DNA from 2 places in the Bradyrhizobium sp. UFLA06-06 genome. Region 2 is predicted to be linked to the other one. Evidence: riboswitches for the same ligand, from Rfam matches in the RefSeq annotation. Region 2 holds a riboswitch; the other holds the start of a gene.
The links. A riboswitch is a leader RNA that binds a small molecule or an ion and turns the genes downstream of it on or off. The one in region 2 is predicted to bind glycine.

Region 1 (15,060 bases), on a different contig from region 2:
GCGCTGACGGCAACCGCAGACCAGCTCATGCATGTCGCGACCGGAGAAGGCACCAATGGCTGGATCCCGCATACCTACGGCATCATCGAGCGCTACATTCCCAAACAGGTCGCGCCGATGCGCGCGGCGCGGCAGCAACGCTGGCACCTCGACTTCACCGCGATCAACCGCATCCACGTGCCGGTCGCGCTGGGCTCGATGCTCCTGGTCGTGATCCTGTTCGGCCGCGGCCTGTGGCAGCGGCGGCTCGACGATCTGACGCTGCTGGCGGGCACCGTCACGCTCGCCTTGCTCGGCAATGCCTTTGTCTGTGGCGTGATCTCGGGACCGCACGACCGCTACGGCGCGCGCATGGTGTGGGTCGCGACCTTCGTGGTGCTGATCGCGGCCGCGCGCGCCTTCGCCAGGGATGAAGCCGACGATCTATTTTCGCCGCGACAGGAAGTCGATGACCCCGGTCTTGTAGACCTTGTCGCCGACCGCCCGCATGTGATCGCGGTTCGGAATGTCGAGCACCTCCGACCCCGGAATGATCCGGCCGAGCGCTGACGCCGAGCCCGCGATCTCGTCCTTGCTGCCGACCGCGATCAAGAGCGGCACGCGGATGCCGGCCGCCTCCTCGCGCGTCATCAGGCGGCGCGAACCGCGCAGGCAGGCGGCGAGCGCGCGGCGGTCGGAGCGGGTCTGGTCGGCAAAGGCGCGGAAGGTACGGCCGACCGGGTCGGTGACGTCGTCGAGCGACGGCGCCTCCAGCGCCAGCGCGACCGCCTCGCCGGGGCCGCCGCCCTCGATCAGTCCGATGCCGATCCCGCCAAGGATCGCGGAGCGCACCCGATCGGGATTCTCTCGCGCCAGGATCGCCGCCATCCGCGAGCCCAGCGAATAGCCCATGATGTCGGCGCGCGTGATTCCGAGATGGTCCATCAGCGCGATCACGTCGCTGGCCATGGTCGCGATCTCGTACTGCGCCGCATCGTAGAGCTTGGCGGATTCGCCGTGGCCGCGATTGTCGAGCGCGATCACGCGACGGCCGGCCTTGACCAGATCCGACACCCAGGTCGGGTAGATCCAGTTGACGTTCTTGCTCGAGGCAAAGCCGTGCACCAGCACGATCGGTTCGCCCGCGCCTTCGTCGATATAGGCAATTTCAACATCGCCGTGATGGAAACTCGGCATCATCCATTCCGTTTCTTCTTGGGATTTGCGATTGGCGATCGACAGGCGACCGCAAGCCTAACCCTGGGCGGGCATACTCGCCAAGGTAGCCTGCGCGGCCATCTGCCGCTTCAGGCGCAGCGCCTTGCTTCGTCTGAGCCACCAGGCGGTGGCCCGTTCGGTGGTGGCCTTGATCGACGACAGGAAGCCGAACAGCGCCAGCAGCGCGCCGAACAGCCACATGGTGAGATTGAATGCGCCGGCCGCCAGCAACAGCGCGCCGCGGCCGAGCAGCTTCAGGATCGCGCGGGTCTGGCCGCCCTTCACCTCGGCGATCCGCGCCGCCCGCGCGATCTCCTTCGGGTTCTCGGCGACCTTCAGCGTATCCCGCGCGGCGCGAACCCCGGCCGCCTCGCCGATGCGCCCGACGTCCTTGGCGACGCGCACCAGCGCGCCCGCCTTCTCGGCGCGGAAGGCCGCGCGGATCGCGGTTGCGGTTTGCACCGGCCGCAGCACCGAGCCGGATGCGACCGCCTCGCGCAGCGCCGGCTGGTCGACGACCTCGCGGGTCGAACGCCCGGCCCATTCGATCATCCCCTCGCTCAGCCGTCCGGCCTTGCGCGTATCCTTGACCAGCGTCAGCCCGGCGCGCAGCGGCCCGGCGCCGCCGACCGACACATAGGTGGCCGCGGTCACGGCGAGCCCGGCGGCCGCGAGGCCGAGCACCAGTTGGTCGGTGTCTTCGCCCATCACGAGGTGCTTGCCCTCGCGCACGACGTCCCTGACATCGCCGAACACGAACAGGTCGCCGGCGACCGTGCCGGACAGGCTTGCGACATCGTCGGCATTGCCGGTCACGAGGCCGGTGGCGAAGCCTTTGGCGAAATGCATGGTGGATGATTGCTCGGCGCGCGCGTCATCGACGCGCTTGGTGAGATCATCACCAAGTGCGATGTTCTTCTCGCCGGCGAGTTCGACAAAGCTGGCCGCAAGGTCGGCATCGCTGGAGGCCAGCGCCGCCTCGATATTGTCGGAGATCAACGCCGGGTTGTTGCGCAGCACGGAATTGAGCCTGATGTCGGCGAGCGCAGCGGGATCGTCCCGCGCCGCCAGCACGGTGCCGGCGTCACGGGCGTGCGGCCAAATAGCCGCGCCCACGGCGGCACTTGCTGCCACGCCGACCACCGCCAAGCTGACGCGCACCCGATTCATCCCGCTAAAACCTCTAGTTTTATTCGCCTTGGAGATAGTGTGCCGTTTTTGCGACACAACGGCTCCGACCAAAGGAGGGCTTCTCTGGGACGACAAGATTGTGTCGAATTTGCATGAGCAAATGAGCCATCGGGGCTCTAGGAATCAACTGTTCCCGTCAGTATGGTGCGCGGCATTTCGCGATGCCGCATGCCGTTGATTGCGTCTGCCCATCGTTGCCATCAAGGTGAGAATATGTCCGACCACGTCGTCCCGCACTTCCATAACGATGCCGGTGTCTCGGTGATCGAAATCGGATCGCAGGAGTTCATGTGCGTCGGCGCCAACCCGCCGTTCGACCACCCGCACGTGTTCCTCGACCTCGGCAATGACAGCGAGATTATCTGCCCGTACTGCTCGACGCTTTATCGCTTCGCGGCCGACCTCGCGGCCGGCGAAGCGCGGCCGCCGGAATGCGTGCTGAGAGACAAGGTCGCCTGACCGCTCCGTGGCGCTGACGCGAACCGTCATCGTTGCAGGCGCCGGGATCGGAGGACTGACGGCGTCGCTGACACTGGCGGCACAGGGCTTTCGCGTCGTCGTGCTGGAGAAGGCCGAACGGCTCGAGGAAGCCGGCGCCGGCATCCAGCTCTCTCCCAATGCCAGCCGCATCCTGGTCGAGCTCGGGCTCAAGGAACCGCTTGCGCGGCGCGCGGTCACGCCTGAATCCGTCAACATCCTGAGCGCGCGGGCCGGTGGCGAAATCGCACGGATGCCGCTTGGCCAAGCCGCCGAGTTCCGCGCCGGCGCACCCTATTGGGTGATCCACCGCGCCGACCTGCAGGCCGCGCTGCAGGCGGCCGTCAACGACCATCCCGATATCGATCTGCGGCTCGGCTGCCAGTTCGAGGATGTGACCAAGCATGCGAGAGGCCTCACCGTCGTCCAACGCCGCGGCAATTCACGGCAGGAGGAATTGGCCGTCGCGCTGATCGGCGCCGACGGCATCTGGTCGTCGGTGCGCGGGCATTTGTTTCCGGATGTACGGCCGCAATTCTCCGGCCTGATCGCCTGGCGCGGCACGCTGGACGCCACCGCCCTGCCGCGTGAATACGCCGCACCGCGCGTGCAGCTCTGGATGGGACCGGACGCGCATCTCGTCGCCTATCCCATCTCGGCGGGACGCCAGATCAACGTGGTCGCGATCGTATCGGGCACCTGGAACCGGCCAGGCTGGAGCGAGCCCGGCGACATCAACGAGATCAAGGCTGCATTCGCCACCGCGCGCTGGCCGGCGACGGCGCGGATGCTGATCGGCGCGGTCGACGGCTGGCGCAAATGGGCGCTGTTCACCCTGCCCGACATCGGCCGCTGGAGCGAAGGCGCGGTGACGCTGCTCGGCGATGCCGCGCATGCGATGCTGCCGTTTGCCGCACAAGGCGCCGGCATGGCGATCGAGGACGCGGCCGTGCTCGCCAAGGCCTTGAGCGACAGCACCGGGGAAAACACCGCAGACATTCCCGCCGCGCTGAAGCGCTACGCACGGATGCGGCGCGGGCGCGTGCTGCAAGTGCAGCGCCTGGCGCGACAGCAGGGCCGCATCTATCATTTGGGCGGGCCGGCGGCGATCGCGCGCGATCTGGCGATCCGCGCCATCGGTCCGGAGCGCATGCTGGCGCGGCAGGACTGGATCTACGATTGGCGCGCCTGAGCTCGGCCAGTCACAACCGGCTCGTCCGGAAACGCCGGCCTAGTGGACGAGGCCCCGCGGTGCGCGCGGGCCCTTCGCCGCCGGCGTCGGAGCAGCGGGTGCCGCGACCGCAGGCGTGTCCGGCGGGCTTTCGTGGCACTTGCCTTTGCGCCAGGCCTCATCCGCCAGCTTCTGCTGGGAATGGATCGAGATCAGCTCGTTGCGATAGACCATCTCGGAGACGACAGTACCGCCGACGCCGGTCTCCGCCTTGGCCATCAATTTTTCCTGATCCGCCGCGCGGGTCTTGAGATTGCTGCGCTCGTTCTCGAGCTGCTTGCAATCATAGAGCTCATATTTGGCGGGATCGGCGAATGCCGACGGCACGGTGTCGCCGATCTGCGCGCAGCCGGACACGCCCGCGGCCGAGGCGAGCAGCGCAATGACGGCCGCCGCGCGCGACAACTTCAGGCGGCGTGGGAAACGAACAGACATTCAGCTTTCTTAACCGGACAGTGTTGAGATTGCCTAAAGCAGCCACCGGTGTCCGGATTGAGGCTCAATCGGGGCGGCGCGCTGCTTATCCCAATGCTCGGCCGCCGAGGCAAATGGAATTGCGGGCGGCCGCTTAAGCCTTTGAAAGCTCACCTGTTAGCACCGGATAATGACAATTCCACTCCGCGCCCAAACGCGCTAGAAATCGGCGCGCCTGGCGCAACGCGGACGTGGCGGAACTGGTAGACGCAAGGGACTTAAAATCCCTCGATGGCAACGTCGTGTGGGTTCGAGTCCCACCGCCCGCACCAGCCTTCGCATGCCGTGCACGGACCCACCAGGCGGGCCAGCATCGCGATGCTCGCCGCCTCGTGTTTTCCGGCTGTGGCGTGGTTCACACGCCGCGATCGCTGACCATCGTAGTCTTCCCGCATTGGAAATTCCGGCCGCTCATTTCGCGGCCGTCGCATTGTCAAATCAATTTGGTCGGAGATCGGCGATGGAGATTGCAAACTGCAATCGGATTGCAAACTGCAATCGGATTGCGAAGAGCAATCGGATTGCGACCGGTATCGGACCGACGCAGCTCACGAGCCTGTCGAGCCCGAGCAGCATGAGACCAGACCACGGCGATTAGCGGTCGCCGGTTCGGAACTCATGCACTGGGTATTCGTTGTCATGCCGCAATTGGAGCATGACGATGCCGAACGACGATCCATCCGCACAGCGCGCAACCGACAAATGCGATCAGCGCAAGGAGCGCCCCTCCCCGCCGCGCAGCGCGCCACCAGGCGGGCCACCGCTTAGCGACGGATTGGAGCAGCTTCGCGACAGCCACACCTGACAAGCGATAGCGCGAAAAGAAAATGGCCGGGACAAGTCCCGGCCATTTGTTTTGCGTCAAGCCGTCAAGCCGCAAGCTTACTCGGACTTGTCGATATTCCAGAAGATCGGCGTCGCCGGGCCGTCGAGCACGCCGGTGAGCGACTTCCGCCAGGCGCTCGGAATGGTGTACTGGCCGAGCGGAACGTAGATCACCTGATCGTAGGCCTCGGTCTGGATTTCGGTGGCGATCTTCTTCTTTTCCTCAGCCGAGCCAGCGCGCGCGAACTTGTCACGCAGCTCCTCGATCTTCGGGTCTTCGGCCCAACCGAACCAGCCGCCATTCTTGCCGCGACCGGTGATCGACGCGTTAACGATCGGGTCGGAGACGTCGGCCGCGACCCAGTTGGTGAAGAACATGTTCCAGCCGCCCTCCTTCGGCGGCTTCTGGCTGGCGCGGCGGGTCACCACGGTCTGCCAGTCGGTGGCCTGCAGGTCGACCTTGAAGCCGGCCTCGCGCAACTGCTGCGCAGCCACGACCGGCTGGGCCTTCAACGTCGTGACGTCGCCCGGCGCCATGATCACCACGGGGGTGCCGTCGTAGCCGGACGCGGCGAGCGCCTTCTTGGCTTCCGCCAGGCCGTTGCCCTTCACCAGCGTTTCGGCCCCGACGTCGGTCTCGAGCGGCGTGCCGCAGACGAAGAAGGCGCCGCAGATCTTCTGGTACTTGGCGTTGCCGACCAGCGCGTCGAGCACGTCCTTCTGGTTCATCGCCAGGAACGCAGCCCGGCGCACCTTCGGATTGTCGAACGGCGGATAGAGGAAGTTCATGCGTCCGAGGGTCTGGAAGCCGAACTTGTTCAGGACGTCGATCTTGAGATCCGGATTGGCTTCGAGCACCGGCAGCATGTCGAACGGAAGGTTCTCCATGAAATCGATATCGCCGGACTGCAACGCGTTCACCGCGGTCTGCGCATCGGCCATCGTGACCCACTCGACGCGGTCGACCTTGACGACCTTGCCGCCCGCGGTCCAGCTCGCCGGCTCCTTGCGCGGCACGTAGTCCTTGTTCTTCTCATAGACCGCCTTCACGCCCGGCTGGAATTCCGCCTGCACGAATTTGAACGGTCCGGAGCCGATCTGTTCCGGGATCGGCTTGTCCGGCGGCGTCTCGGCAAGACGCTTCGGCATCATGAACGGCACGCGCGACGACGGCTTGCCGATCGATTCCAGCACGAGGCCGTAGGGTTCCTTCAGCTTCAGCGTGATGGTCTTGGCGTCGGTCGCCTCCAGGCTCGCGACGAAGTCCATCAGCTTCTGGCCCATGCCGTCGACCTTGCCCCAACGCTGCAGCGAGGCGACGCAGTCTTCCGCGGTGACCGGCGCGCCGTCGTGCCACTTCAGGCCGTCGCGCAGCGTGAACGTATAGGTCAGCTTGTCGTCGGAAACCTTCCAGTCCGCCATCTGCGGCTGGATCTTGAAATTGGAATCCGTCGCCAGCAGCGTGTCATAGATCATGTAACCATGATCGCGGGTGATGTAGGCCGTGGTCATGATCGGATCGATGACGCGCAGATCCGAATGCATCACCGCGGTGATGGTCTTGCCCGCGGCCATCGCCTGCGGTGCGAATGACAATTCCTGCGGCGCGAACGACAGCGCGAGCGCCGTCAACGCGGCCGCTAGCGTGCGGTGTTTCCAACGCGAGATAGGGAACATGCAATCTCTCCTGACGTGTAACTGGTCAAAGCCGGCTTATTCGTTATGCACGCGGTTCGTTATTTAGGCGAACTAACATGCTGTATGGCTTGTGAAATCGAGACTTGCACCAAGCGCCAAGCGCGTCAATCGGTTTCAGGCCGCATCGGACGTACACAAACGAATGAGCCCGCACGCCAGATTTTGGCTTTACAAAATCGTCGGCTGAGATTTTCGTAACGCGCGCGCGATGCCGGCGCCGTCAGAACAACAAGAGAGAAAAACGATGAACCCAGCCAATCTCCCCTTTGATTCCGAAACGATGCTGCAGGGCCTGCGCAGCTGGGTGGAGTGCGAAAGCCCGACCTGGGACGCCGCCGCGGTCGAGCGCATGCTCGATCTCGCCGCCCGCGAGATGGCGATCATGGGTGCGACGATCGAGCGCATCGCCGGACGCCAGGGCTTTGCGGGCTGCGTCCGCGCCCGTTTCCCCCATCCGAAACAAGGCCAGCCCGGCATCCTGATCGCCGGCCATCTGGACACCGTGCACCCGGTCGGCACCATCGAGAAGCTGAAGTGGCGGCGCGAAGGCAACAAGTGCTTCGGGCCGGGCATCTTCGACATGAAGGGCGGCAACTACCTGTCGATCGAGGCGATCAGGCAATTGGCGCGCGCCTCCTTCACGACTCCGCTGCCGATCACCGTGCTGTTCACCCCCGACGAAGAGGTCGGCACGCCGTCGACGCGCGACATCATCGAGGCGGAAGCCGCGCGCAACAAATACGTGCTGGTGCCGGAGCCCGGCCGTCCGAACAACGGCGTCGTCACCGGCCGTTACGCGATCGCGCGCTTCAATCTGGAAGCCACCGGCAAGCCCAGCCATGCCGGCGCGACGCTGTCTTCCGGGCGTTCCGCGATCCGCGAGATGGCGCGGCAGATCATCGCCATCGACGGCATGACCACCGAGGACTGCACCTTCTCGGTCGGCATCGTGCATGGCGGCCAGTGGGTCAATTGCGTCGCGACGACCTGCACCGGCGAAGCCCTCAGCATGGCCAAGCGCCAGGCCGATCTCGACCGTGGCGTCGAGCGCATGCTAGCACTGTCGGGCACCGCCAACGACGTGACCTTCAAGGTGACGCGCGGCGTCACCCGCCCGGTGTGGGAGCCCGATGCGGGCACCATGGCGCTGTATGAAAAAGCAAAAGGCCTTGCGGCGGCGATGGGTCTCGATCTGCCGCACGGCAGCGCCGGCGGCGGCTCGGACGGCAATTTCACCGGCGCGATGGGCATCCCCACGCTCGACGGCCTCGGTGTTCGCGGCGCCGATGCGCATACGCTCAACGAGCATATCGAGGTCGACAGCCTCGCCGAGCGTGGTCGCCTGATGGCGGCATTGTTGGCGACGCTGGACTGACATCGATTGCACTGCACAACACGTTGGCACTGCCGGACCGAAATTTAGCCTTGTCCATTTTTAAGGCTTCGCCTACGGTCCGGCCGTCCAACGCGACGATGCGGGAGAGATCGAAGCGACAACATTCGTGTTGTTGCCTTCGGCGCCGACGGAGCAACCGCCCCGGAAACTCTCAGGCAAAAGGACTGTATCGTCAGGACGATCTGGAGAGAGACGAACATGGCCGCACATCAAGGGCCATGACGTCCACCGAAGGGGATAGTTCGCTTCTGGCTCCGGCCCGATGCGGATCAAGCTCTCAGGTACCGTGACAGATGGGGCGCCGGATGCCGGTTTCACCGGTGGTTCGGCGACTCTAACCCACGGGAGCCTGAAGACCATCAGCCACATATTGCGATCATCGGCGCCGGCATCACCGGCGTTACGACGGCCTATGCCCTGCTTGAACGCGGCTACAAGGTGACTGTCCTCGACAGGCATCGCTACGCCGGGATGGAAACCTCGTTCGCCAATGGCGGACAGCTTTCCGCCAGCAACGCCGAAGTCTGGAACAGTGCTGCGACCATCCTCAAGGGTCTGCGCTGGATGCTCAGAAGCGACGCGCCGCTGCTGATGAACCCGAAGCCGAGCTGGCACAAATATTCCTGGATCGGCGAGTTCGTCGGCGGCATCACGCGCTATCGCAGCAACACGATCGAGACCACGCGGCTCGCAATCGAAGCGCGCAAGCACCTGTTCTCGATCGCACAGCGCGAGAATATCGCCTTCGATCTCGAACGCCGCGGCATCCTGCACGTCTATCACGACAAGGCCGGGTTCGAGGCGGGCCTGCGGGTCAACACGCTGCTGCAGCAAGGCGGGCTCGACCGCCGGCCGGTGACCCCGGACGAAATCCGCGTCATCGAACCCGCGCTGCAGACAACCTGCTATGGCGGCTTCTTCACGCCGTCGGACGCGACCGGCGATATCCACAAATTCACGCGCGGGCTTGCCGACGCCTGCATCCGCCGTGGCGCGAGCTTTGTCCATGAAGCCGACGTCGACACGATCGCACGCGGCGATGACGGCTTCCGCATCGACTGGAACGAAGTTGCTTCAGATGATGCTGCGGTCGCGACGCGGCAGCAATTGCAAGCGGACGGGATCGTGATTTGCGCCGGCGTGGCGAGCCGCCACTTCGCCAGCCTGCTCAACGACCGCGTCAATGTCTATCCGGTGAAGGGCTATTCGATCACGGTGCAGCTCGATGCGCCGCAAAGCCGGAACGCGGCCCCAACCGTCAGCCTACTCGATGAAGCTGCGAAGATCGTCACCAGCCGGCTCGGCGCCGACCGCTTCCGCATCGCCGGCACCGCCGAGTTCAACGGCTTCAACCGCGACATTCGCGCCGACCGCATTCAACCGCTGGTGGATTGGGTGCGGCATCATTTCCCAAGGATCGATACGTCGAAAGTCGTGCCCTGGGCAGGCCTGCGCCCGATGATGCCGAACATGATGCCGGTGGTTCGCGCCGGACGGATTCCGGGCGTGTTCTACAACACGGGCCACGGTCATCTCGGCTGGACGCTGTCGGCGGCGACGGCGCAGATAGTAGCCCAGGCGATCGACGATTGGCGCGACCTCGACACGCCGCCGATGGCGCCGTCGTTCGGTGCCGGGCTCGACGTGTCCACTAACGCGCGCAAAGCTGAAATCAATCCACCTTCCAGTGGACTGCTTCGAACTTCACCGGAGGAATAATCGCGGCCAACAGGACTGATTAGCTGCACCGCAAAAACCGCAGCACCGATGGCATGGGACTTGCTCAAGTTCTACCGTGAGTCTGCTACCATCTGTGCTACGGTCTGGTGTGCAACGGTCCCGCTGGGGACTTCATCGACCACAACCCAACGGATCAAATTTGCTCGGATATCTGCTTCGCCGCATCCTCGCCGCCATTCCCGTGATGGGCGTGGTGGCTCTGTTCGTGTTCCTGTTGCTGCGGCTGACGCCGGGCGACCCGGCCGCCATCCTCGCCGGCGACAACGCGACGCCCGAACAACTCGAACGCATCCGGACCTCGCTCGGTCTGAACGAGCCGATCTACATCCAGTTCTATACCTGGGTCGCCAAGTTGCTGCACGGCGACCTCGGCGTGTCCCTGATCTCGAACAAGCCGATCCTCGAGATGATCGGCCCGCGTCTCGAGCCTTCGATCTCGGTCGCGCTGGCCACCATCATCCTCTCGATCCTGGTCGCGGTGCCGCTCGGCGTGATCGCGGCGTGGAAACACGGCACCTGGATCGACCGTTTCGTGATGGGACTGTCGGTGCTCGGCTTCTCGGTGCCGGTGTTCGTGATCGGCTATGTGCTGATCCAGATCTTTGCGATCGATCTGCGCTGGGTGCCGGTGCAGGGCTTCAAGAGCATCTCGGCCGGCTTCGGCCCGTTCTTTGAGCGCATCATCCTGCCGACCTGCACCCTCTCCTTCATCTACGTCGCCCTGATCGCGCGCATGACGCGGGCATCGATGCTCGACGTGCTCGGTGAGGATTACGTGCGCACGGCGCGGGCCAAGGGCATCGGCGAGACCGGCGTGCTGCTGCGCCATGCGCTGCGCAACGCGGCCGTGCCGGTCATCACGGTGATCGGTTCCGGCTTCGCGCTGTTGATCTCCGGGGTCGTCGTCACCGAAAGCGTGTTCAACCTGCCCGGCATCGGCCGCCTCACCGTCGATGCGGTGCTGGCGCGCGACTATCCGGTGATCCAGGCGATGATCCTGTTGACGTCGGGTATCTACGTCGCGGTCAATCTGTTGATCGACCTCGCCTACACCCTGCTCGATCCTCGTATCCGGTACTGAGCAATGGCGATCGAAACCCTTCCCGAATCCTCTATTCCCGTTACCCGGCCGTTCCGCGTCAAGTTCGGCTTCCTGACGTCGACGCCGATCATCGCGATTGCGACGATCTGCCTCGCCCTCATCATCCTGATGGCGATCTTCGCGCCGCTGCTTGCGCCGCACGATCCGCTGCTGCTGACGCCGTCGCAGCGGCTGAAGCCGTCGAGCGCGCAATATCTGCTCGGCACCGACGCCTATGGCCGCGACCTGTTGTCGCGCATCATCTACGGCGCACGGATCTCGCTGGTGATCGGGCTCGGCGCCGCCGTCTGCTCGATCGCCATCGGCCTTCTGATCGGCCTCGTCGCCGGCTTCTTCCGCTGGGTCGATGCGGTGCTGATGCGCGTGATGGACGGCTTGATGGCGATCCCCGCCATCCTGCTCGCGATCGCCGTGGTGTCGCTGTCGGGTGCCAGCATCTGGACCGTGATGGTCGCGATCACCATCCCCGAGATCCCGCGCGTGGCGCGGCTGGTACGCTCGGTGGTGCTGACCGCACGCGAGGAACCTTATGTCGAGGCCGCGATCTCGCTCGGCACCAGCCTGCCGAAGATCATGTGGCGGCATTTGATGCCGAACACCATCGCGCCGCTGATCGTGCAAGGCACCTATGTCTGCGCGTCAGCAATCCTGACCGAGGCGATCCTGTCGTTCCTCGGCGCCGGCATCTCGCCGGAAACGCCGACCTGGGGCAACATCATGGCCGAGGGCCGCGCCTATTTCCAGGTCAAGCCGTCGCTGATCTTCTGGCCGGGGCTGCTGCTCTCGATCGCCATTCTCAGCGTCAACCTGATCGGCGACGCCGCGCGTGACGCGCTCGATCCCCGCATGAAGCAGCGTGAGGGCAAGTGACGGCTTCAATGCCAATTGAAGCCGTCATCCCGGGGCGGTGCGAAGCACCGAACCCGGGATCTCGAGATTCCGGGTTCGATGCTTCGCATCGCCCCGGAATGACAGTGGACAAATTCCGTCGCCGCGCTCACCGCAGCCGCGCCAAGAGAACCTGACATGACCAACGTCGTCCTCGACATCAACAATCTCGTCGTCGGCCTCGGCCGCAAGGCGGATGCGCATCGCATCATCGACGACCTGTCGCTACAGGTCCGTGAAAGCGAGACGCTGTGCCTTGTCGGCGAAAGCGGCTCGGGCAAGTCGGTCACCTCGCTCACCGTGATGGGCCTGTTGCAGAAGGGCACGCTGGTGCCGTCCGGCGGCAGCGTCAAACTGGTCGGCGAGGAACTGCTTACCGCGAGCGACCGGCGGCTGCGGCAGCTGCGCGCCACGCGGATGGCGATGATCTTCCAGGAGCCGATGACCGCGCTCAATCCCGTCGTGCCGGTCGGCCGCCAGATCGACGAGGTGCTGCGCGCCCACACCGATCTCGACGCCCGCGCGCGGCGCCAGAAGATTTTGGCGATGATGGAGCATGTGCGGCTGCCGGACGTCGAGCGCATCTTCTCCTCCTACCCGCACCGCCTGTCGGGCGGTCAGCGCCAGCGCATCATGATCGCGATGGCATTGGTGCTGGAGCCGAAGCTCCTGATCGCCGATGAGCCGACCACCGCGCTCGACGTCACCACGCAGAAGCAGATCCTCACCTTGATCCGCGACCTGCAACGCGATCACGGCACCGCTGTTCTGTTCATCACCCACGACATGGGCGTGGTGGCCGAGATCGCCGACCGCGTCGCGGTGATGCGGCACGGCCGCCTGGTCGAAACCGGCCCGTTGCAGGACGTGCTGCGCAATCCGAAGATGGAGTACACCCGCAACCTGCTGTCCTCGGTGCCGAGCCTCGTGCCGCGCGCGCCGCGCCCGGAGACGACCGAGCCGGTGGTGCTGGAAGCCAACGAGCTCGGCAAGATCTACCGGGAGCGGTCGCTGTACGGCAAAGCCCGCGAGGTCGCCGCCGCCAGCAACGTTACCCTCACCTTGCGCAAGGGCCGCACGCTTGGCATCGTCGGCGAAAGCGGTTCCGGCAAGTCGACGGTCGCGCGCTGCATCGTCCGCCTGATCGATCCGACCTCGGGCGGGGTGCGCCTCGCCGGCCGCGAGATCTCCGACCTGTCGCGCCGGCTGTTGCAGCCGCATCGCCAGAAGATCCAGATCATCTTCCAGGATCCCTACCGTTCGCTCAATCCCCGCGTCACCGTCGGCGAGAGCATCGCGGAAGGCCCGGTCAATTACGGCATGCCGCGCAAGGATGCGCTGGCGCGGGCGCGCGAGCTGCTCGAGCTCGTCCATTTGCCGCCCGACGCGATCTCGCGCTATCCGCACCAGTTCTCCGGCGGCCAGCGCCAGCGCATCGCGATCGCGCGCGCGCTGGCGCTCGATCCCGACGTGCTCGTCGCGGATGAAGCGGTATCCGCACTCGACGTCTCGGTGCAGGCGCAGGTGCTGGATCTGCTTGACGAGATCCAGCGCCGGCTTGGCATCGCGCTGCTGTTCATCACGCATGATTTGCGCGTCGCCGCACAAATCTGCGACGACGTCGCCGTGATGCAGCATGGTCGCGTCGTGGAACAGGGACCGGCCGCCGAGGTGTTGACCAATCCGCAGCAGGCCTATACCCGCGCGCTGCTCGATGCGGCGCCCGGACGCGGCTGGGATTTTGCGAATTTCCGCCCGGTTTCGGAAGGCCTCGTGGCAACGGCCTAGCAATCCGTAGCCCGGATGCAGCGAAGCGAAAATCCGGGGGAATCTCAGTCGCCCAAAACACCCCGGATTGCGCTTCGCTGCATCCGGGCTACATGGGGCCCTCCGCGGACCGCGCTGAGGGCATGCAAATCCGGAAGTGCTCCACGGCTTGCGCTTGGCGCGACGACACGCTTAACGTCGCGCGCTAGAGCGTGGCCCTGAAGGTGGACACCGGTCTTCCCCGGAGATCACGCTCCAACCAACGCGATGAGATCATGACGCGCGTCGTCACGATCGCATCATGATCGAAGAAACGTATCGAGACCAACTTGATGACCCGCATTGCCGTTGGCGGCTTCCTGCACGAGACCAATACCTTCGCACCGACGAAGGCAACCTATGACGATTTCGTGCATGGCGGCGGCTGGCCGTCGATGACGCATGGCACCGACGTGCTCAAGGTCATGCGCAAGATCAATGTCGGCCTTGCCGGGTTTGTCGAGGCGGCGGAAGCCAATGGCTGGGAGCTGGCGCCGACGATCTTCGCCGCGGCGAGCCCGTCGGCCCATGTCAGCAAGGATGCGTACGAGCGGATCGTGACGGAAATGGTCGACGGCATCGCCGCGGCCGGACCGATCGACGCCGTCTATCTCGATCTGCACGGCGCCATGGTCACCGAGCATTATGACGACGGTGAAGGCGAAACGCTGGCCCGCGTGCGCAAAGCGATCGGCAACGACCTGCCGCTGGTGGCGAGCCTCGATCTGCATGCGAACGTTTCACCAAAGATGATCGGACATGCCGATGCGCTGATCGCCTACCGTACCTATCCGCATGTCGACATGGCCGAAACCGGCCGCGCCTGCGCCCGGCATCTGGCGCTGATGCTCAAGTCCAGGCAGCGCTTCGCCAAGGCATTCCGGCAATTGCCGTTCCTGATCCCGATCAGCTGGCAGTGCACCAACGACCAGCCCACAAAAGGCATCTATCAAAAGCTCGCCGCGCTCGAGAGCGACGCGGTGCCGACGCTGTCGTTTGCGCCGGGCTTCCCCGCGGCCGATTTCAGGGATTGCG
Region 2 (15,060 bases):
GCAGCCGCGCGGCGATGTAGTTGGCATTGAGGATCGCGATCTCGGTGGCGCGCGTGAGGCCTTCGCCGCCCATCATCAGGATGTAGATGTAGGAGATGGTCAGGATCGACGCCGAGCCGAACGGCGCGGCCGACACCGGGCCGATGGCGTGCGCCGTCGCGCCGTCGGTTGCGGGATGACCCGGCAGATAGGGCGCAAGATGCGCCTTCACGCCGATCGGGCCCATCCCCGGGCCGCCGCCGCCATGCGGGATGCAGAAGGTCTTGTGCAAATTGAGATGGCTGACATCGGCGCCGTAATCGCCGGGCCGCGAGAGCCCGACCTGCGCGTTCATGTTGGCGCCGTCGAGATAGACCTGGCCGCCATGCGCATGCACGATGTCGCAGATCTCGCGGATATGCTCCTCGAACACGCCGTGGGTCGACGGATAGGTGATCATGACCGCGGCAAGGTTGGCGGAGTGCTTCTCGGCCTTGACGCGGAGATCGTTGACGTCGACGTCGCCGCGCGCATCGCACGCCACCACCACGACCTCCATGCCGACCATCGCGGCCGAGGCCGGATTGGTGCCGTGCGCGGAGGAGGGGATCAGGCACACCTTGCGGTGCGGCTCGCCGCGCGCGAGATGGTAACCCCGGATCGCAAGGAGTCCGGCATATTCGCCCTGCGCGCCGGAGTTCGGCTGCAGCGAGACCGCGTCATAGCCGGTGATGTCGCACAGCCACTGCTCCAGCCGCTTGAACAGCGCGTGATAGCCCTTGGCCTGATCTGCGGGCGCGAACGGATGCAGATTGCCGAACGCCGGCCAGGTCAGCGGGATCATCTCGGTGGTGGCGTTGAGCTTCATCGTGCAGGAGCCGAGCGGGATCATCGCGCGGTCGAGCGCGAGGTCGCGATCGCTGAGCTTGCGCATGTAGCGCAGCAGCTCGGTCTCCGAGCGGTGTGTGTTGAACACCGGATGGGTGAGGAACGCGCTGGTGCGCCGCAGCTCCTTCGGCAGCGCCTCGCGCGCGGCCGCTTCGATCTCGGCAAAGCTGAGCTTGCCGCCGAACACGCGCCATACTGCCTCGACGGTCTCCGGCGTCGTGGTCTCGTCGAGCGCGATGCCGAGCGTGGTCGCACCGATGCGCAGATTGATCCGCTCCGCCTGCGCGCGGGAGACAATCTCGATCTGCTTCGCTCCGGCCTCGACCGTCACGGTATCGAAGAACGCTTCGCTGGTCGGCGCAAAGCCGAGCTTGCGCAGGCCGGCCGCGAGTACGGTGGCGCGACGATGCACGCTGCGCGCGATATGGGTCAGGCCCTCGGGACCGTGATAGACCGCATACATCGAGGCGATCACGGCGAGCAGCACCTGCGCGGTGCAGATGTTCGAGGTCGCCTTCTCGCGGCGGATGTGCTGCTCGCGGGTCTGCAGCGCGAGGCGATAGGCGGGCTGCCCACGCGAATCCACCGAGAGGCCGACGAGGCGGCCGGGCAGCGAGCGCTTCAGCGTGTCGCGCACCGCCATATAGGCGGCGTGTGGTCCGCCATACCCCATTGGCACGCCGAACCGCTGCGCCGAGCCGATCGCGATGTCGGCGCCGAGCTCGGCGGGCGAGGCGAGCAGCGTCAGCGACAGCAGGTCCGCCGCGACGATCGCAAGCGCGCCCTTGGCGCGCAGCGACGCGATGGCAGGCTTGAGGTCACGCACCGCGCCTGATGTTCCCGGATATTGCAGCAGCGCGCCGAGCACATCGGCGTTGTCGAGCTCGGTCAGGGGATCGCCGACCACCAGCGCCCAGCCCAGCGGCGCGGCGCGCGTGCGCATCACCGCCAGCGTCTGCGGATGCACCTCCTTGTCGACGAAGAACACCTTCGCCTTGACCTGCGAGTGGCGCTCGGCGAGCGCCATCGCTTCCGCCGCGGCGGTCGCCTCGTCGAGCAGCGAGGCGTTGGCGACATCGAGCCCGGTGAGGTCGCAGATCATGGTCTGGAAGTTGAACAGGGCTTCGAGCCGGCCCTGGCTGATCTCCGGCTGGTACGGCGTATAGGCGGTGTACCAGGCCGGGTTCTCCAGAATGTTGCGCTGGATCACCGCGGGCAGGATGGTGCCCGAATAGCCCTGGCCGATCAGCGAAGTGAACACCTGGTTCTGCGCGGCGAGCTCGCTCATATGCGCGAGCGCCTCGGTCTCGCTCAGCGCCCGGCCGAGATCGAGCGGCGCCTTCTGGCGGATCGACGCCGGCAGCGTCTCGTGCATCAGCGCCTGCAGGCTCGCGGCGCCGACCGTCTCCAGCATCGCGTTGACGTCGCGCGGCGACGGTCCGATGTGGCGGCGGACGAAATCGGTGGCGGCTTCGTTGATCGGCTTGAAGGGCGCGTTCATGACGTGGTCCTCGGAGTGATCCTTTAGGCGGTGTGCGCGGCGTAGGCGGCCTCGTCCATCAGGCCGCCGAGCTCGCCCTTGTCGGCAATCTTCATCTTGAAGAACCAGGCCTTGCCGCCAGCGTCTGAATTGACCAGCGCGGGCTCGGCGGCGAGCGCGTCGTTGACCTCGACCACCTCGCCGGAGATCGGCGCGTAAACGTCGGAAGCGGCCTTGACGGATTCCACGACAGCGGCGGCCTCGGCCTTCTTCAGGCTGCGGCCGACCTTGGGCAGTTCGACGAACACGACGTCGCCGAGCTGCGACTGCGCATAGTCTGTGATCCCGATCGTGGCGACGTCGCCCTCGATGCGGAGCCATTCGTGGTCGGACGTGTACAGCGTCGTCATGGGATCGATCCTTTGGCGTTCAGCGTTTGTAGGTATTGGGGACGAAGGGCGTGGCGGCGACCTTGAGCGGCAGCCGCTGGCCGCGCACTTCGGCGAAAACGGTGGTGCCGACCGCGGAAAGGGCGGTCGGCAGATAGCCCATCGCGACCGGCGCATTGAGGCTCGGGCCGAAGCCGCCCGAGGTCACCTTGCCGATCTGGTCGGTCGAGGCGGCATCGGCGAACAATGCGGCGCCTTCGCGCACCGGGGCGCGGCCGTCGGGCTTCAGGCCGACCCGCCGGCGCGCGGCGCCATCTGCGAATTGCGCGAGAATCTTGTCGGCGCCCGGGAAGCCGCCGGCGCGGGCGCCGCCGCTGCGGCGAACCTTCTGCACCGACCATTCCAGCGCGCCTTCGACCGGCGTCGTCGTGGTGTCGATGTCATGGCCGTAGAGGCACAGCCCGGCTTCGAGCCGCAGGCTGTCGCGCGCGCCGAGCCCGATCGGCAGCACGTCGGGATTGTCGAGCAGCGCGGTGACCAGGGCTTCCACCTTGTCTGCGGGCACGGAAATCTCAAAGCCGTCCTCGCCGGTGTAGCCGGAGCGCGAGACGAAGCAGTCGACGTCGCCGACGCGGCGCGGACCGGCGTCCATGAATTTCATCGAACTGACATCTGCACAAAGTTTCGCCAGCGCCGATTCGGCCTTCGGCCCCTGCAGTGCGATCAGCGCGCGGTCGGCCAGCGATACGATCTCGCAAGTGTCGGCGAGATTCGCACGCAGATGCGCCTCGTCCTCGGCCTTGCAGGCGGCGTTGACCACCAGGAACAGGTGATCGCCGAAATTCGCGACCATCAGGTCGTCGAGCAGGCCGCCGTCATTGTTGGTGAATTGCGCGTAGCGCTGCCGTCCCGGCGCGATACCGACGATGTCCTGCGGCACCAGTTTTTCCAGCGCGAGCGCCGCGTCGGTGACCTTGCCGGATTTGGCCTTCAGGACGAGCTGGCCCATGTGCGACACGTCGAACAGGCCGGCTTCCTTGCGGGTGTGCAGATGCTCCTTCAGCACGCCGGCCGCATATTGCACCGGCATGTCGTAGCCGGCGAACGGCACCATCTTGGCGCCGCGCGCCAGGTGCAGCGCGTGCAGCGGGGTCTGTTTCAGCGGAGAAGTTTCGCGTGCAAGCATCACAGGGCCCTCGCGGTTCCCGTCGGGGACCTATTTCCCCTTGAGAAACCTGCAGAAAGCCCCATCTGTCGCTGTGCCTGAGAGTATTATCCCGTCGGCGGACGCATCGGGGCGAACCCCAGCGTCTCTTTCCAGATGTCAGACGTCACGCGGTCCTTTTGCCTGAGAGTTTCCGGGGCGGTTGCTCCTTCGGCGCCGGCGGTAAGGCCGGTCTCTCCCGACGTGACTAGGTATAGGTAGGTAGAAAACACGGCGCCACCAAGACTGTCAACGCAGCTGCAGCAACTATCCAATGGGCTTTGTGCTGCCGCGGCAAGCCCATGATCCGCCTGCACAGTTTCTGGACACCGCAGCTGGCAATGTCTAAAAGCGTTCGGCCGGAAAATGACGCCTTTTTGCGGCTGGCCGGCCCCTTTTTCCGATTGGATGAACATGAGCAGCGTCAACGACATCAGGTCGACATTTCTGAACTTCTTCAAGGAGAACGGCCACGAGATCGTGGCCTCGTCGCCGCTGGTTCCGCGCAACGACCCGACCTTGATGTTCACCAATGCCGGCATGGTGCAGTTCAAGAACGTCTTCACCGGCGTCGAGAAGCGCAGCTACCAGCGCGCCACGACGTCGCAGAAGTGCGTGCGCGCCGGCGGCAAGCATAACGACCTCGACAATGTCGGCTACACCGCGCGCCATCTCACCTTCTTCGAGATGCTCGGCAACTTCTCGTTCGGCGATTACTTCAAGGAGCGCGCGATCGAGCTCGCCTGGAATCTGATCACCAAGGATTTCGGGCTGAAGAAGGACAAGCTGCTGGTCACCGTCTACCACACCGACGACGAGGCGGCCGGCTACTGGAAGAAGATCGCGGGCTTCTCGGACGACCGCATCATCCGGATCCCGACCTCGGACAATTTCTGGGCGATGGGCGACACCGGCCCATGCGGTCCGTGCTCCGAGATCTTCATCGACCGCGGCGAGCACATCTGGGGCGGCCCTCCGGGCAGCCCGGAGGAGGATGGCGATCGCTTCCTCGAATTCTGGAACCTGGTGTTCATGCAGTACGAGCAGGTGACGAAGGAGGAGCGCGTGGCGCTGCCGCGTCCCTCGATCGACACCGGCATGGGGCTGGAGCGCATGGCGGCCATCCTGCAGGGCGTCGAGAGCGTGTTCGAGACCGATCTGTTCCGCAACCTGATTGATGCCGCCGCGTCTACCCTCGGGCACGGTCCGAACGAGCAGAACGTTGGGTCGTATCGGGTGATCGCGGACCATCTGCGCTCGTCGGCGTTCCTGATCACCGACGGCGTGCTGCCGTCGAACGAGGGCCGTGGCTACGTGCTGCGCCGGATCATGCGCCGCGCGATGCGCCATGCGCAGCTTTTGGGCGCGAGCGAGCCGCTGATGCATCGCCTCGTCTGGGCGCTGGTCCGCGAGATGGGCCAGGCCTATCCGGATCTGGTTCGCGCGGAGAAGCTGATTGAGGAGACGCTGCGGTTGGAGGAGACGCGCTTCCGCAAGACGCTGGCGCGCGGCCTGTCGATCCTCGACGAGAAGAGCGCCGGCCTCAAGAAGGGCGACATGTTCGACGGCGACACCGCGTTCACGCTGTACGACACCTATGGTTTTCCGCTGGATCTGACGCAGGACGCGCTGAAGTCGCGCGGCATCAGCGTCGACCAGGCTTCGTTCACCGACGCGATGGAGCGGCAGCGCGTGAAGGCGCGTGCCTCCTGGGCGGGCTCGGGCGAGGCGGCGAGCGAGGCGATCTGGTTCCCGCTGCGCGAGAAGCTCGGCGCGACCGAATTCCTCGGCTACGAGACCGAGAGCGCGGAAGGCGCGGTGACGGCGCTGATCAAGGACGGCGCCGAGGTCGAGAGCCTGAAGGCCGGCGAGAGCGGCGCGATCGTGCTGAACCAGACCCCGTTCTACGGCGAGTCCGGCGGCCAGGTCGGCGACATCGGCGTGCTCACCGGCGAGGGCGTCAAGTTCCGCGTCACCGACACGCAGAAGAAGGCCGGCGATCTGTTCGTGCATCTTGGCACGGTGGAGCAGGGCACGCTCGGCGTCGGCACCGCGCTGCAGCTCGAGGTCGATCACGCCAGGCGTTCGTCGATCCGCGCCAACCATTCGGCGACGCATTTGTTGCACGAGGCGCTGCGCCAGGTGTTCGGCGATCACATCGCCCAGCGCGGCTCGCTGGTCACGCCGGACCGGCTGCGCTTCGACTTCGTGCATCCGAAGCAGATCACGCCGGAAGAGCTCGCCCGGATCGAGGACATCGCCAACGATGTCGTGCTGGAGAATGACGAGGTCACCACCCGGATCATGGGCGTCGACGATGCCCGTGAGGCCGGCGCCCGCGCGCTGTTCGGCGAGAAGTACGGCGACGAGGTCCGCGTCGTGTCGATGGGCAGGGGTGCCCGCGATCACGGCCAGAACGCGCTCGGCTGGTCGGTCGAGCTCTGCGGCGGCACCCATGTCCGCCGCACCGGCGACATCGGCATGATCTCGGTGACCAGCGAGGGCGCGGTGGCGTCCGGCGTGCGCCGCATCGAGGCGCTGACCGGACATCACGCGCGCAAGCACGCCAACGACACCATCGCGCTGGCCAAGACCGCGGCGCTGGAGCTGCGCACCACGATCGACGACGTGCCGGCGCGCATCGCCGCGCTGATGGAGGAGCGCAAGAAGCTCGAGCGCGATCTGTCCGACGCCCGCAAGAAGCTCGCGATGGGTGGCGGCGGTGCGTCGAACGGCGCCGCCTCAGCCGTTCGCGAGGTTGGCAATGTCAAGCTGCTGGCGCGCGCGGTCGAGGGCGTCGAGACCAAGGATCTCAAGAGTCTCGTCGACGACGGCAAGAAGCAGATCGGCTCGGGCGTGGTCGCGATCGTCGGCGTCACCGAGGACGGCAAGGCCGGCATTGTGGTCGGCGTCACCGCCGATCTGACCGCGCGGTTCAATGCGGTCGAGCTCGTGCGCAAGGGCTCCGAGGTGCTCGGCGGCAAGGGCGGCGGCGGCCGGCCCGACATGGCGCAGGCCGGCGGGCCCGACGGCGCCAAGGCGGACGCCGCGCTGTCGGCGATCGAACAGGCCATGACTCAACAGGCATCGGCCGGCGCCTGACGGAGAGGCTGATCGTGGCGACGGCTCCGCTCAAGCCCACGATCAGCGATCCCGGGCCGCGCGACCGTCTCTACGAGCTGCTCGAACGCGATGATCTGCCGCATTCGGGCGGCTTGCGGTTTGCCCGGGTCATCGTCGCCATCATCGCCGTCGATGTGCTGGCGGCGATCCTGGCCTCCGTGCCCGAGATCGACGCGCAGTTCGGCTGGCTGCTGACGACCATCGAGATCGCGGCGGTCATCGCCTTCGCGCTGGAATATGCCGCGCGGCTCTGGAGCGTGGTCGGCCACTCGCTGCGCGATATGACGCCGGCGCGGGCACGGCTGGAATACGCCTTTTCGGCGCTCGGGGTGATCGACCTGCTCGCCTTCCTGCCGTCGGCCATCGCGCTCGCGATCGGCGACAAGACCGCGCTGGTGCTGTTCGGCATGCTGCCGTTCCTCAAGCTGGTGCGCTATTCGACCGCGATGCGCTCGCTGCTGGCGGCGCTGCATGCCGAGCGGCGCACGCTGTTCGGCTGCGTGGTGATCCTCACCGGCGCGGTGCTGCTGTTCGCCTCGCTGCTCTATGCCATCGAGCACAGGGTACAGCCGGACAAGTTCGGCACCATGCCGCAGGCGATGTGGTGGGCGATCGTGACGCTCGGCACCGTCGGTTACGGCGACGTCGTCCCGATTACGCCGCTCGGCCGGACCGTCACGGTGGTCGCGATCGTGGTCGGCTTCGCGATGATCGCGCTGCCGGTTGCGATCATCTCGACCGCGTTCGCCGATGAGGTCCGGCGCCGCGACTTCGTCGTGACCTGGGGCATGCTGGCGCGGGTGCCGCTGTTCTCGCATCTTGGCGCCGCCGATATTTCCGACATCATGCGGCTATTGCGGTCGCAGACCATCGAGGCCGGCGAGGTGCTGGTGCGGCGCGGCGATGCGGCGTCATCGATGTATTTCATCACCGCGGGCGAGGTCGAGATCGACCTGCCGAGCCAGCTTGTGCGGCTCGCCGACGGCGCGTTCTTCGGCGAGATCGCGCTGCTGCGGCGGACCAGCCGCTCCGGCACGGTGACGGCGACGCGCAAGACCAAGCTCCTGGTGCTCGATGCGCAGGACTTCCATGCCCTGATCGAGCGCATGCCGGCGCTCGCCGCGCATGTCCGGGAGACCGCCGAGGCGCGGCTTGCCGATCCGCTCGCGGCCGGCGGCGACCTAGCCGCCGCAGAGATCGCCCAGGCGCCGCGCGAGACCGACGGCGGCATCCGCGACTAGAGCATTTTCGGTTCTGATTGAATCAGAACCGAAGCTCTAGATCCTTGTTTTGACGCGTTTTCTTCACGCGAACCGGTGTCCACTTCGCTCGAAAACGCTCTAGAACCTCATTCCGATTGAATCGGAACGAGGCTCTCGATTCTTCGTTTGACGCGTTTTCTTCACGCGGACCGGTTACCCACTTCGCTCGAAAACGCTCAGTCCCGTCGCAGGAACACGTAATCCGCCGAATATGCCGCGCCCTTCAGCGCGCCTGATTTGTCGCAGGCGCCGCTGAGCTCGCCGCCCGAGGTGTTGATCCGCTGCACGGTTGCGACGCCGGAGAGCAGGCCGTTGCCGCGGTGGGCAATCACCTCGAGCTTCAGCCAGGCAATGTCGGAAGGCGTTGCGCCGGGTGCGCTGCCGGCGGTGCGGGCGGTCACGGCGCTGCCGTCGACATGCTCCCAGTTCGGACCCGCATAATGCCGGCCGACCGTGCGGCCATCGGCGATCAGGGTGGCGACCGGTTCGCGGAACGACCAGGCGAGCTTGCCGTCGGTGACCGGCTTGCACTCATAGACCTGCACGCCCTCGGCATGGACCGACAGAACCGGGGACTCGCCGGGCGCCGCGACCGCGTCGGGCAGGGGGCCGGCAGCGAATGCCGCCGACCCGGTGAGCGAGAACGATGCGAGCACGACGGCTCTGACAAGGGCCATGGTCATGCTCGCACCTGTCTTCCCGGGATGACGGCCTCAGGCCGCGATCGCCTTCACGAGGTTGTCGGACACCTTGTCGAGGAATCCGGTGGTCGAGAGCCAGCGCTGGTCGGCGCCGACCAGGAGCGCGAGGTCCTTGGTCATGTAGCCCTCTTCGACGGTGGCGACGCAGACCTTCTCCAGGGTGGTGGCGAACTTCGCCAGCGCCTCGTTGTTGTCGAGCTTGGCGCGATGGGCGAGGCCACGGGTCCAGGCGAAGATCGACGCGATCGAGTTGGTCGAGGTCTCCTTGCCCTTCTGGTGCTCGCGGTAGTGGCGGGTCACGGTGCCGTGGGCAGCCTCGGCTTCCACGGTCTTGCCGTCCGGGGTGAGCAGCACCGAGGTCATCAGGCCGAGCGAGCCGTAGCCTTGGGCCACGGTGTCGGACTGCACGTCGCCGTCGTAGTTCTTGCAGGCCCAGACATAGCCGCCGGACCATTTCAGCGCCGAGGCCACCATGTCGTCGATCAGGCGGTGCTCGTAGGTCAGGCCCTTGGCGTCGAATTCCTTCTTGAACTCGCGGTCGAAGACGTCCTGGAAGATGTCCTTGAAGCGGCCGTCATAGACCTTCAGAATCGTGTTCTTGGTCGACAGATAGACCGGGTAGTTGCGCATCAGGCCGTAGTTGAACGAGGCGCGGGCGAAATCGGTGATGGAGTCGTCGAGATTGTACATCTCCATCGCGACGCCGGCGCCGGGCGCCTTGAACACTTCCTTCTCGATCACGGTGCCGTCCTCGCCGACGAACTTCAGCGACAGCGTGCCCTTGCCGGGGAACTTGATGTCGGTGGCGCGGTACTGGTCGCCATAGGCATGGCGGCCGATGATGATCGGCTTGGTCCAGCCGGGAACCAGGCGCGGCACGTTCTTGCAGATGATCGGCTCGCGGAAGATGCAGCCGCCGAGGATGTTGCGGATGGTGCCGTTCGGCGACTTCCACATCTGCTTCAGGCCGAACTCCTTCACCCGGGCCTCGTCGGGGGTGATGGTGGCGCATTTGACGCCGACGCCGACCTTCTTGATGGCTTCGGCGGCGTCGATGGTCACCTGGTCGTTGGTCTCATCGCGGTATTCCATGCCCAGATCGAAATAGAGCAGTTCGACATCCAGGAACGGGTTGATCAGCTTGTCCTTGATGTACTGCCAGATGATCCGGGTCATCTCGTCGCCATCGAGCTCGACGACGGGGTTGGATACCTTGATTTTTGCCATGATGGGGAGGCCCTCTTGGGAACGGCGCGCTTTTGACGGCGGGGATGGAAAAGACGCCTGCGCTATAGCACCGCCCGGGGGCGGGCGGAAGCGGAGGGGTTATGCACTTTCAGCCCATCTTTTCACCTAAAATGGGACCTGGGTGGCCGTCCCCGCGACGATGTACCAGGTCACGAACAGGCCCGCGATCAGGGCCCCCGGCAGGCTCGATCCGGTCCGCCGCCAAGTGAAGGTCGCGATCACGGCGACGATCGCGAGCAGCGGCACGAACTGGATCGCGACGATGGTCGAGAGCGGCACGAAACCGGGGTCCGGGACCGGGTTGAACAGCTTCCCGGTCAGCCCCAGCGTGCCGTATTGCAGCACCAGCAACACGATGAAACCGAACGTCAGCGCCAGGATGTTGGTCAGGTACAGCGCCCCGCGCGGCGCATCCATGGTCGAGAAATTCCGGTGCAGCACGTGCAGCGCCACGACGAAAAACGCCGTGAACGGAATCAGATAGATCAGGAAGATGAGGAATTGCTTCGCGCTCATCAACTTGAGTGCGACGATCCAGAAGCGGAAGTCGATCTTGAAGGCGAGGTCGGCGAGCCACAGCGCGGCGTAGCCGACCGCGACCGAAGCCAGCGCGATCACGACGGATTGACCGACGAGGCCGGTCCGGCTGGTACGCTTCGGGGCGAACCGCATCAGGGCGAGCGTGATCAGGCCGTTGATGATGGCCCAGACCAGGATCTGGTTGGTGATCCCCTGCGGCAGGAACGCGCTCGGGGTGACGAAAGTGCCGCCCAGCGCAAAGGCCGGGTAATAGGTCAGCGCCGGGATGAAGGCGGACAGGATGAACGCCGTCGTCCAGCGCCGGCCGCTCGCGGCCTGATGCGGCGGCATCGTGCCGTCGGCAACCGCCGGCAGCCGCAGGCGGGAGAACATCCTGGCTTCCAGCAAGCCGTCGAACGTCCCGATCACGAGGGCGATGAAGCCGATCAGCGCGACCAGCGTGCCGATCTCCTTGCGGAACCAGATCTGGTCGTCGACCGGCCGCGAGGTGCCGCCCTTCAATGTCTTGGCGAACCAGTCGAGGCTGTAGCCGATCGCCTCATGCGAGATGTGCTCGGCCGGATGGGTCATCGCCGGGGTGAACAGCACCCGCGCGGTGCCGCTGGCCGGATCGCCATAGACCTTGCCCGGCTCGACCGCGCCTTGCGTGCCGAACAGCGCCCAGAGCTTTGGGCTCTTGGTGACGTCGCGCGCGAGCTGGACGCCCCACATCAGGTCGGGGAATTCCTCGTACTGCGCGAACACCAGCGCGGTGTTGCGCGGCCAGTTCGCCGTGCCCTCGGCGGCGAATGGCTTGCCGGTGGACGAGCCCTCGAGCACCATCGACTTGTAGTCGTTGGGCATCGCTGCCGCTGCGGCGAGCACGGTCCAGCCGCCCATCGAATGGCCCTCGAGCCCGATATTCTCCTTGTCGACGAATTGGAGGCTGCGCAGATAGGCAAGGCCGTCAGGTCCGCCAAAACCGTTGGCGAAGGAGGGCGGGTCGCTATAGCCGTGGCCGGTTTGGTCAAGCGCCAGCACCACGTAGCCGCGGCGGGCGAACTCGATGGCGAAGCCGTCCTGGGTCTCGCGCGAATTGATATAGCCGTGGACGGCGAGGATGCCGGGCGCCGGAATTTGCGGCGTGGCATTCGGTGGGATGTAGAGCAGGGCGCTCATGGTATTGCCCTTGGCGCCCTTGAAGCGCACATCCTCGATCCGGATGCCGCCGGCGGTCTGCGTGAAGTGGGCGAGCAGGCCCCCCGCCACGATCAAGATCAGGCCCAAAATCGCCAGCGTCCATCTGCCCCGCATCGCCGTCTCCCCAAAGTGCCTCGCCGTTCAACCGGCGTCTCAAGCGTGCCTTTACAGCTTCGCTTTGGTTGTGGTTGATAGCCTATCCGAAGGCCAAGTGCGCGCAAGCGGCAGCCTTCGCTTCGTGCGATTGGGACTCCGATTGAGGATTCGCAAACGCCGCTAACCCTGTTATCTCCTTGGAGAAAATGGTCCCGCGCAAAACCGGTGCAAAGCTGGTCGATGCGGTCTTGGGCCCCTGCTTGAGATTTTGAATCAGCCGCTTTGGAAGCTGATTCAAAATCTTCAGACGTTGAATCAGAAAGTGAAGTGAGATGTCCGGCACCGACAAGACCAAGGCAGGGCACGACCTTGCCGGTCCCGTCGTCATCCTGGTCGAGCCGCAGCTTGGCGAGAACATCGGCATGGCCGCGCGCGCGATGGGCAACTTCGCGCTGTCGAGGATGCGCATCGTCAACCCGCGCGACGGCTGGCCGAACATTGCCGCCCAGCGTGCCGCCGCCGGTGCCGACCACATCATCGGTTCCGTCGAGCTGTTCGACACGGTCGAGCAGGCGATCGCCGATCTCACGCTGGTGTTTGCGACCACCGCCCGGGCCCACGACCAGGCCAAGCCGGTGGTCGGCCCGGAAGCCGCGGCGGGTGAGATCGTCGGTCATGTCGCATCCGGCGGCGGCGCCGGCATCCTGTTCGGGCGCGAGCGCGCCGGCCTGACCAATGAGGAGGTCGCGCTCGCCAACCGCATCATCACCTTCCCGGTGAATCCGGGCTTCGCTTCGCTCAATCTGGCGCAAGCGGTGCTGTTGATCGGCTACGAGTGGTTCAAGCTGTCGACCGCGGGGGCGCTGCCGTTCGCGATGCCCGAGCGGTCCGAGCCGGCCTCCCAGCACCAGATGCAGGCCTTCTTCGACAACCTCGTCGCCGAGCTCGACAAGGTCGAGTTCCTGCGGCCGGCGGAGAAGCGCGATACCATGCTGGTGAACCTGCGCAACATCTTCACCCGGATGGATCCGACCAAGCAGGACATGCACACGCTGCACGGTGTGGTGATGGCGATCGCCGAGGGCCGCAAGGGCCCGGCCAAGGGCGGGGTGCTCGACGGCGCCCAGGCGACGCGCTTGCGGGCGCTGCTCGCCGAGCAGGGGCAGGGTGGCGCGACCGCCGACAGCAGCAGCACCGTGCGCGGGCTCGCCCGGCTGCTCCGCCGCAACCCGACCGACGCCGAACGGATCCTGTGGCAGGCGCTGACGCGGGACCGCCGCTTCGCCGGCCAGTTCAAGCGCCAGACCCCGGTCGGCCGCCACATCCCCGACTTCGTCTCCTTCGTGCACCGGCTCGCGATCGAACTGGTCAACCCGAACGAGAGCGAGGCCATCGGAGCCGACCGCGCCAAGCGCAGAGCCTGGCTCGAGGCGCGCGACTATCGGGTGGTCGACATGCACGTGGCCGAAGTCGAGCGCGATCTCGACGGCGAACTCGCGCGGCTGGAGGCGGGGCTGCAGCAGGGGCGCTAGCTTACGCAATTGCTCTGTCCGCGGAGCAAGAACGGGATTCGAGTAGCGACTCCTTCCACACGTCGTCCTGGCGAAAGCCAGGACCCATAACCACCGCATTGGATTGTGAAAGGGATCGTTGCCGCAGCGTCGCGCAACAATTGAGATTTAGGGTAATGGGTCCCTGCTTTCGCAGGGACGACACTGTGTTTGTTGCGCGATCGTTGAGTCATGCATCCGCGTTCTCGCGACGCGCTTCGCCCGAGCTTTGCTCTTCGTTTCGCCGCTCTGATTACAGAGGACGAAGGGAAAGCCGAGTGCCGACCGCAGGCGGGGTGCGGCGCGGATGGCGTGATATCTGCCCTCACAATCCGGAAGGCGGCATCTCGCTAGGCTAGCGCCGACACGAGCCACAGACCCACATGCAGATCGCGCCCATCCGCTCCGATGCTTGCGGCGAGCGCGTTGCGTACCGCTTCCATGGCGCGATGACGTTGATCGTCCGTGGCATTCTCGAGCAGCGCAGGCAGCGGGCCGGCCTGCGTGATGAAGGCCATGCTTTGCGCGATGTCGCCGCCATGGATCGGCACGTCGGTGGCCTTCAGTGCAATCTCGTGAAATCCTGCCTCGGTCAGGATACTGCGAACGCGCTCCTCGCGCGCGAACGAAAACATCCCAGGCGCCAATGGATCGAGCGGCGGCTGAGGCGGCACGTGCGGTCGTGCCGCCTCGATCGGCACGCGAAACCACGGCGACTCCGGCATGGTGCGAAAACAGACGAACACCAGCCGCCCGCTCGCCTTCATGCCGCTGCGGATGTTGGTGAAGGCCTTGACCGGGTCATCGAAGAACATCAGGCCAAAGCGCGAATACACCAGATCCGCCCAGCGCGGTTCGAAGCCGTAGATCGTTGCGTCGGCCAGCGCACAGGTCACGTTGCCAAGTCCTGCCTCGGCGACACGATGCCTGGCCAGATCCAGCATCGGAACCGAGATATCGACACCCAACACGGCACCTGACGGACCAACAACCTTGGCGAACGCCAACAATGTGTCACCGGTGCCGCATCCGATATCGATTACATGATCATCCGGCTTTGCCGCCGCAGCACCCAAGCTGACGCTGGTGACCGACGTGAAGACATCGCTGATCACGGCTTGCTGCGAAACCCATGAGTGCCCCATGGTGCTGTTCCAAAACTCTGCTCCTCGGGGGTTTGCGGTAGGCGTCTGCATTTGATCAATCTCCTGGTGCTGAAAATCCGACGGAGTGTCGTCTGAAACAAACTGCAAAAAACTCCAAATGGAATACGAACCGCAGCCGACGCGCTTTGCATGTCGGCTTCAGGCCATCAGGACGTCTTCGCACGATCCGGATCTGATCGATGCTGGACGGCGCTCAGGTGGTGGAGTCATTGCCGCGGCTGCCTTTCGGCCTGGACATCGGAGGGATGCAGCTGC

Region 1: it holds a riboswitch for glycine, as region 2 does, so the genes downstream of both, IF803_RS05045 (D-amino acid dehydrogenase) here and gcvT (glycine cleavage system aminomethyltransferase GcvT) in region 2, are expected to answer to the same signal.

Annotation. Positions count from the first base shown of each region.
Region 1 covers NZ_JADFUD010000004.1:138,065-153,124, reverse strand. The annotation lists partial or broken gene IF803_RS05090 (hypothetical protein) at 1-420, shown strand, start outside; gene IF803_RS05085 (alpha/beta fold hydrolase) at 424-1,176, opposite strand; gene IF803_RS05080 (hypothetical protein) at 1,234-2,367, opposite strand; gene IF803_RS05075 (zinc-finger domain-containing protein) at 2,602-2,847, shown strand; gene IF803_RS05070 (FAD-dependent monooxygenase) at 2,855-4,057, shown strand; gene IF803_RS05065 (twin-arginine translocation pathway signal) at 4,097-4,531, opposite strand; tRNA gene IF803_RS05060 (tRNA-Leu) at 4,756-4,842, shown strand; gene IF803_RS05055 (ABC transporter substrate-binding protein) at 5,453-7,072, opposite strand; gene IF803_RS05050 (M20/M25/M40 family metallo-hydrolase) at 7,338-8,468, shown strand; glycine riboswitch at 8,560-8,666, shown strand; glycine riboswitch at 8,670-8,784, shown strand; gene IF803_RS05045 (D-amino acid dehydrogenase) at 8,859-10,208, shown strand; gene IF803_RS05040 (ABC transporter permease) at 10,369-11,310, shown strand; gene IF803_RS05035 (ABC transporter permease) at 11,314-12,201, shown strand; gene IF803_RS05030 (ABC transporter ATP-binding protein) at 12,358-14,007, shown strand; gene IF803_RS05025 (M81 family metallopeptidase) at 14,319-15,060, shown strand, end outside.
Region 2 covers NZ_JADFUD010000090.1:3,448-18,507, forward strand. The annotation lists gene gcvP (aminomethyl-transferring glycine dehydrogenase) at 1-2,368, opposite strand, end outside; gene gcvH (glycine cleavage system protein GcvH) at 2,392-2,757, opposite strand; gene gcvT (glycine cleavage system aminomethyltransferase GcvT) at 2,777-3,922, opposite strand; glycine riboswitch at 4,064-4,152, opposite strand; gene alaS (alanine--tRNA ligase) at 4,355-7,042, shown strand; gene IF803_RS39225 (cyclic nucleotide-gated ion channel) at 7,054-8,304, shown strand; gene IF803_RS39230 (DUF3455 domain-containing protein) at 8,502-9,002, opposite strand; gene IF803_RS39235 (NADP-dependent isocitrate dehydrogenase) at 9,039-10,253, opposite strand; gene IF803_RS39240 (alpha/beta hydrolase family protein) at 10,380-12,107, opposite strand; gene IF803_RS39245 (TrmJ/YjtD family RNA methyltransferase) at 12,422-13,621, shown strand; gene IF803_RS39250 (class I SAM-dependent methyltransferase) at 13,990-14,835, opposite strand; gene IF803_RS39255 (hypothetical protein) at 14,999-15,060, opposite strand, start outside.